One region of the Halobacillus ihumii genome, then DNA from elsewhere that is predicted to be linked to it. Evidence: predicted binding sites of a transcription regulator. Region 1 holds the regulator's gene; the other holds the start of a gene.
What was found. Region 1 encodes LexA, which represses DNA repair genes until DNA is damaged. Its sites were predicted from a motif close to CGAACATATGTTCG; they were not measured.
Positions count from the first base shown of each region.

Region 1 (3,913 bases):
GGAAGTGGATCTGGGTTTAGTGAAAGATGCGGTTTCGGAACGGACAAAGGTTGTCGCCATTCAGCGATCTAAAGGTTATGCGGATCGACCATCCTTCACAATAAGTGAAATTGAACAGATGATTCGTTATGTTCGATCTTTAAAAAACGATGTCGTTGTGTTTGTAGATAATTGCTATGGTGAATTTGTCGAGGAACAGGAACCTGTAGAAGTGGGAGCCGACCTTATAGCGGGCTCACTCATTAAAAATCCAGGTGGAGGCCTTGCGCGGATCGGCGGTTATATTGCTGGAAGAAAACAGTTAATTGAGTTGTGCAGTTATCGATTAACTGCTCCTGGTTTAGGTAAAGAAACAGGAGCCAGTTTAAATACATTACAAGAGATGTATCAGGGAATATTTTTAGCTCCTCATGTCGTTGGAGAGGCGTTGAAAGGGGCTATTTTTACAGCGAAGCTTCTTGATTCGCTTGGGTTTTCTACTTCACCACGATTTGATGAACCGCGAACGGATCTCATCCAATCAGTTGATTTTGATAATGCTGAACAGATGGTTCAATTTTGTCAGGCCATCCAGGGAGCCTCGCCGATTAATTCTCATGTAACGCCGCATCCAAGTCCAATGCCTGGTTATGAAAGTGATGTCATTATGGCAGCAGGGACGTTCATACAAGGAGCTAGTTTAGAGCTGACTGCTGACGGCCCTCTTAGAGCGCCTTATACAGCTTTTGTTCAGGGCGGATTAACATATGCTCACGTTAAAATTGCTGTTGGCCGAGCTGCAGAAAAATTAATCCAATCAGGCTTTGCCCAACCCAAAACATCCTTAAAAAACTGAAGGCTATCGTCTTCAGTTTTTATATACAAATTCATGTTAGCTTATCTAACATAACTTGACACATTAATTACAATAGCTATATAATAGTGGTAGAATTTCTTTTGGGGGTGGCAAATCGATGAGTGATCAAGTTCGTCGTTCCATGCCGTTGTTCCCGATGGGGATTGTACAATCCTTAACTGATCTTTCTGCCCGGCAAGTTAGGTATTATGAACAGCATCAGTTAGTAAATCCAGTAAGATCAAACGGCAATCAGCGGCTTTTTTCATTTAATGATGTCGATCGTTTGCTTGAGATTAAGGACCTTATAGAAAAAGGTGTGAACATGGCTGGAATTAAACAGGTGCTTACACTTACCCATCAGCCGGAGAAGGAAACATACAGTGGTGAAGAAGTGGAAGTTCGCAATGAACTCACTGACAAAGAACTTCGCCGTATGTTACAACAAGAACTTTTCACCGCGGGGAGGCAGGGCAAGGCTAGTATAAGGCAGGGAGAATTATCTAGATTCTTCCACTAAAGACATAGGAGGAGACACATGGGATTAACAAGAGATGAGATTTTCAAGAAGATTGATGAGGAAAATGTAAAGTTTATCCGATTACAATTCACGGATATGCTAGGTACGATTAAGAACGTGGAAATACCAGTAAGTCAAGTAGATAAAGCTCTTGAAGGTATGATGATGTTTGACGGATCTTCCATCGAAGGTTTTGTTCGTATTGAAGAATCAGATATGTACTTAGTTCCAGATCTTGATACATTCGTTGTGTTCCCTTGGTCATCTGAAAAGGGAAAAGTTGCACGCTTTATCTGTGATATTTATAACCCTGATATGACACCATTTGAAGGATGCCCGCGTTACAATTTAAAACGTAACCTGAAGAAGATGGAAGAGCTAGGATTCAACGCTTTTAACATTGGAACAGAGCCTGAATTTTTCCTATTTAAACTTGATGTGAACGGTGATCCTACCATGGAGCTGAACGATAAAGGCGGGTACTTTGATTTGGCCCCAACTGACTTAGGAGAAAATTGCCGCCGTGATATCGTGCTCGAGTTAGAGGAGATGGGCTTTGAAATCGAAGCTTCTCACCACGAAGTGGCTCCAGGCCAGCATGAGATCGATTTCAAATATTCTGATGCAGTGAAGCATTGTGATGACATTCAGACCTTTAAATTAGCTGTTAAAACAATTGCCCGCCAGCACGGATTACACGCAACATTCATGCCTAAGCCATTGTTCGGTGTGAACGGCTCAGGGATGCATGCCAATATGTCATTATTTAATGAAAATGGGAATGCTTTCTTTGACGAAAACGGCAAAGAGCAGCTATCTGATGTAGCTTATCAATTTACAGCGGGTATTGTGAAGCATGCGACTAACTTCACAGCCGTAACCAATCCAACGATCAATTCTTATAAGCGTCTGGTTCCTGGTTATGAAGCTCCTTGTTATGTGGCATGGTCCGGCCAAAACCGCAGCCCGCTCGTTCGTGTTCCGACTTCGCGCGGTCTGAGTACACGTATTGAAGTGCGCAGTGTTGACCCTGCAGCTAATCCGTATATGGCTATGGCCGTACTGCTTGCTGCTGGACTCGATGGTGTCGAGAACAAGCTGGAAGCTCCTGCTCCCGTTGATCGCAATATTTATGTAATGGACAAAAAAGAGCGTGAAGCACACGGCGTTAAAGATTTACCTGCAACACTTTCTGACGCGCTTCTTGAGCTGCAGTCTGATGAAGTCATGGTAAAAGCTCTTGGTGAGCATTTGTTTGAACATTTTATTGAAGCTAAAGAAATTGAATGGGATATGTTCCGTACGCAAGTCCATCCTTGGGAGCGCGAACAGTATTTACAAACCTATTAATAATGGTCCCCATGAAGCCGCCTGGCTCATGGGGCTTTTTATGTTGTCCATTAAAAATCCGGGAGCCATTGATCGGCTCCCGGATTTTTTAATGGACCGTGCGATAAAGGCCGACTACTTTGCCTAGTATCGAAACATCATCTAGTATAATCGGTTCCATTGTTGCGTTCTCAGGCTGTAATCGAATATGCGTTTTCTCTTTGAAAAATCGTTTAACGGTAGCTTCTTCCTCTTCTGTCATAGCCACGACGATGTCGCCATTTTCAGCAGTTTGCTGTTGGCGGACAATAACCATATCTCCATTTAGAATACCCGCCTCAATCATACTCTCTCCTTGAACAACAAGTACGAAAGTATTTTCATCTGCTCCTGCCAAAGAGTCTGGGAGAGGCACATACTCTTCAATGTTTTCTATAGCAGTGATTGGTGACCCAGCTGTTACCGTACCGATAACCGGGGCATAGGAAGCTTCGCCCCTTGGGATGCTCTGGTCTTCTTCTAAATCAATTACTTCTATGGCTCTCGGTTTCGTAGGGTCTCTCCTTAAATAACCTTTTTTCTCTAGTCGAGAAAGATGACCATGAACGGTTGAGCTTGAAGCAAGGCCGACAGATTGTCCAATTTCTCTTACGGAAGGAGGATAGCCCTTCAATAATACCTGTTCTTTAATAAAATCTAGTATTGCTTGCTGACGTTTTGAAAGTTTATTCATAGACTGCCACCTCGTACATAGGATTATAGTAACCACATTGTACCATGCGGTTTTAAAAAACGCAAACAAGCGTTCGAAAAAACTTGACAAGAACGACTGTTCGTATATAATAAAAGTAACAAACGCGAACAAACGTTTCTAAGAACGATTGTTCTAATCGGGAGGATGGATCATATGTTTAACAAACTTTCTAAGCTCGATATTACGTATATTCTATTGTTTGCGGCCAGTTTAGCTTTTTTATATTTCTCTATGGTCACAAGTATATAAGTAAGTTATCCTTGATTTGATTCAATCAAGAGGTGAGGCATCATGAAAGCAGTTCTTTATTGTCGAGTAAGTACTGAGAAGGAAGCACAGGTATCTTCCTTAAAAAGACAACGGAGTGAATTAATGCAGTTGGCTGAGCATCAATCCATAGAAATAGTAGATTGCATTGAAGAGCAAGCCAGCGGTTATGAAATCGAAAGAGAAGGTGTCTTCCGCTTATTAGACC
Region 1 covers NZ_CACVAO010000001.1:4,135,156-4,139,068, forward strand. The annotation lists gene G6R08_RS20680 (methionine gamma-lyase family protein) at 1-835, shown strand, start outside; gene G6R08_RS20685 (MerR family transcriptional regulator) at 954-1,355, shown strand; gene glnA (type I glutamate--ammonia ligase) at 1,374-2,705, shown strand; gene lexA (transcriptional repressor LexA) at 2,794-3,417, opposite strand; gene G6R08_RS20700 (YneB family resolvase-like protein) at 3,730-3,913, shown strand, end outside.

Region 2 (3,913 bases), 3.6 Mb from region 1:
CAAACATTAATTAGTCGTTCTGTCCGAAATATGGGTAATGTTCACCCTGTCGTCAAAGAAGCAGCGATTGAAACAATTGAACGTGCTTACAGTGAGGGAATTACAGCGCAAATCAGTGACGGTTTGCGTACTTATTCGGAACAGGCAAGGTTGTATTCGAAAGGGCGAACAGCACCAGGTAATATTGTGACCTATGCTGAACCAGGAGAGTCTTATCATAACTTTGGTTTGGCTGTTGACTTCTTCTTAACGTCCAATGATGGACAACGTGCTATATGGGTAGTCAATAGCGACTGGCGCCGCGTTGCAGCTATTGGCAAGTCACTAGGGTTTGAATGGGGCGGTGACTGGTCAGGATTTGTAGATAACCCGCATTTGCAAATGACCGGGGGATTAAGCCTCTCTCAGTTACGAGCTGGACAACGACCGGATCTAGGGGGCGTTACTTATACAGCTCCTAGTGATGACGGGCTACTCGAAAAGGGTGATAGTGGTGCAGCTGTGGAGGACTTGCAAGAAACTCTCATCGATCTTGGTTACGATCTGTCCGAGTATGGAGCAGACAGTCACTTTGGCGATGAGACGAAGGATGCTGTTAAGGAATTTCAGGCAGATAGAGGTATTACTGTAGACGGCAAGGTCGGACCTGTTACCACTCAGGAACTAAAAGAGGCCCAAAAACCAACATTGCCACATGAAACATATTGGTATGATGAAAAAGAGCCAATGTTTCACGGTAGCGGTGTCTTAGCGGTACAAGAAGCAACATCGAGCGTTTATTTCTACCCGGAGAAAGGCGCACCAAATAACGGATGTGATAGTTGGTATGGACCGGATACTGCCGATGCAGTCGGACGTTTTCAGTCTTACTATGGCTTGAAGGTTGATGAGGTGTATGGTCCTAAAACACGAGCTAAACTAATCGAAGTCATGAAGTAAAGCAAAAGCCCTGCCAAACTATGGCGGGGCTTTTTTTAATTATCCTCCGCCTGGATTACCTGGATCCTTCATTCCTATCACCCTCCTTATTTTTCTGCATTTTAACATACTCATAAAATAATTATTGCTTTATTTTGGAAAAAGATTATAATTAATTTACCATCATCACATAGAACTGGTGATGTCTTTCATGCTTGGGCTCTCACCTATCGAAGGGGTGGGAGCTTTTTATTTATGAGTATACATCTAGAGTCATTCTGCTATAATAGGAACAAACGTTCTTGTTAGGAGTGGAAGAAATGGGTGATAACGTTAATGATCGAGGTACGGCAAAATGGACTGCATTGATGATGCCTGAACATGTTGAAATGATTAAAGATCTCTGGAAAGAGGATGAAAGGGAAAAGAAGAGAATCCCGGATGAGCAACAGATAGAAGAAAACAGCTTTGCACTTCAACTTGCTTTAAGTGATGATTTGTCAATTGAATTGAAACATCATAATGGATTTAATTATAGTTGCACACCTGTAAAAGTGGTCGGCTTAAACCCAAGTACAAAGAAGATCTCCTGCATCGATCAAGAAAACAAAGAAGATATCATCATTAAGTTCGATGATATCCTAGAGATAACCTTTCTATAAGTGCCCTGCCATTACAGCGGGGCTTATTTTTTTTGCCATAAATCCTCCACTCTACACTCCAATAATTCAGCTAGCGTCAATGCATTCTCTAATGAAGGTGTTGCTTTGTTTGCGCACCACCTGGACATAACGGCAGTGCTCACCCCCATTTTCTCAGCCATCCACTTTTTTTTATATCCCTTTTTATCAATCCGTTCATTTAAACTACACTTCACAATACCACCTCACTTTATACTTCTAAATAAAATTCCAATCTCGTTTAATTTTTTCGAACTAATAAGTAATAAAACAGGCTTCCAATGGAATATGCTTTACTAAATACCAACCTAGAAAAGTTGTTGGAACATTCCTAACTGCTTTATATCAATGTTCGTTAAGTGTCTGGAATATTCCTTTCAAGTGGGACTATTTACTTTGTAAATATCTTTAGGAGGTGGCGCGGTGTTAGTTGAGATCGGATCCACAATTATTATGGCGGGAGTGGCCGGTTATTCTTATTTGAAAACAAAAGGACCAGCAACAAATGATGGAGAAAAAATTCAACGTATCTTTGCAAATTCAGGATGGACCATTAAAGAAGATGGAAAAGTGAAAACGGTGAGGATCCAGAGGAAAAGAAAAATCGAAGGAGGAACAGAATATGTCCTGCAGCTGCCATTAGGGATGTCTTCAAAAGAAATCATTGATAAAAAGAATGTCTTAGAGGATGGATTAAATAGGCGCTCTAAATATCTAGAGTTTGAACCGTCTGATCTTTTAAAAATTAAGTGGGATAAAACTGCTTTAAAACAAATAAGAAAGATCGTCACAGATAAGAAGATTGCAAGGAAAGAGATCGGCATCGATTTTGATGGAATGTTGCGTATCAGCGTCTATAACCAACCACTAGCAAAACAAATTGATTGGAAAGAAGATCTTATAAAAAAAGGTTGGAAGGTGCCTGTTGGCCATAACCGAAACGGAATGATTTATCATGATTTCGATAAGCTATATTCTCTTATTGTTGCAGGTACCCCTGGGTATGGTAAATCACAGTATTTAAACATGATGATTATAACCTTAATTGTTATGCAACCTCATAATGTGAGCTTCTCATTGATTGATCTCAAAGAAGGCGCTGAATTTTCGAAGTTTAAAGATTTGAAGCAAGTGAAGCGATTTGCTACCACTCCAGAAGAGGCAAAAACCGTATTGGAGTCCGTTCAGGATGAAATGAAAAATGTATATCGGGACTTCATAGGTAAGGGGTACAGCAATGTCAAAGATGCAGGGATAAAAAAACGGCACTTTATTATTATTGATGAAGGAGCTGATATTGCCGGGGATCAGAGTTGCATTGACTTGCTAACCGAAATTGGGAGAAAAGGTCGTGCTGCAGGTTTCTATCCGGTTTATGCAACCCAATATCCAACAAGCCGATCTGTACCGATTGATTTAAAAAGGAATATTCCTACACGGTTATCCTTCGTTCTAGATAGCGGAACAGCTTCGAGTAATGTTTTAGATCAAGCTGGTGCTGAAGACTTACCAATGATACCTGGTAGGGCCATATATAAAAACGTTCGATGTCAGACAGTGCAAACCCCTTTTATGAGTAATAAAGAGATCCAGGAGCGTGTAAAACCTCATATTGTGATTAAATCCCGAAAGGATGATGAGTATGAACAACCTTGCAATCAAACAGAATCGGGTAGAAAACGTCCTCTTGAGTTTGAAAAGGTTTGACTATTTAACGCGATCTCAACTACAGGTACTCCACGATCTAAAAGGGGTAAGAAACACTAATCGTTTTTTACAGTCAATGAGTAAGTATTTATCAAGTTATAGACACGGTTTGGAAAAGGTTTATTACTTGAACAAAACAGGTCGGGACCAGGTGGGATGTGAAGTCGTAAGAAAGAAGACACCACAGGTCCAGCATTTCCTATTGCGTAACCAGTTATGGATTCATTTAAAACGACCTAGTTCGTGGGAAAATGAAGTGAAAATAAAAGCTACAGAAAATATGTACATTATTTGCGATGCAAAGTATGAGCGCAAAGGAGTTCTTAAATTCGTTGAGGTTGATGTATCTCAAAAAATGATCGTTAATAAAAGAAAGATTGATAAATACAAGAAGATACAAGAAATGTCAGGTGTTCGATTTGAATTGTTATGGATTACGGAATTAGAAGGTAGGAAATCACGTTTGGAGGAATTGATGAAGGATATGCCTGGTCAGGTCTACACATTAAACGAAATTAAATAAGGGGGATGATCAGATGGCTAAAACAGAAGCTATTGCATTCGGAGATTTTATGTCAGGTGATTATAAAAGGAAGCGGAAAACATTA
Region 2 covers NZ_CACVAO010000001.1:553,641-557,553, reverse strand. The annotation lists gene G6R08_RS22210 (peptidoglycan-binding protein) at 1-939, shown strand, start outside; gene G6R08_RS02925 (YolD-like family protein) at 1,239-1,580, shown strand; gene G6R08_RS22415 (helix-turn-helix transcriptional regulator) at 1,604-1,795, opposite strand; gene G6R08_RS02915 (FtsK/SpoIIIE domain-containing protein) at 2,022-3,305, shown strand; gene G6R08_RS02910 (replication-relaxation family protein) at 3,241-3,828, shown strand; gene G6R08_RS02905 (hypothetical protein) at 3,842-3,913, shown strand, end outside.
Region 2: G6R08_RS02925 (YolD-like family protein) is a predicted target of LexA. The motif match lies at 1,208-1,221, and genes of this name have one in related genera.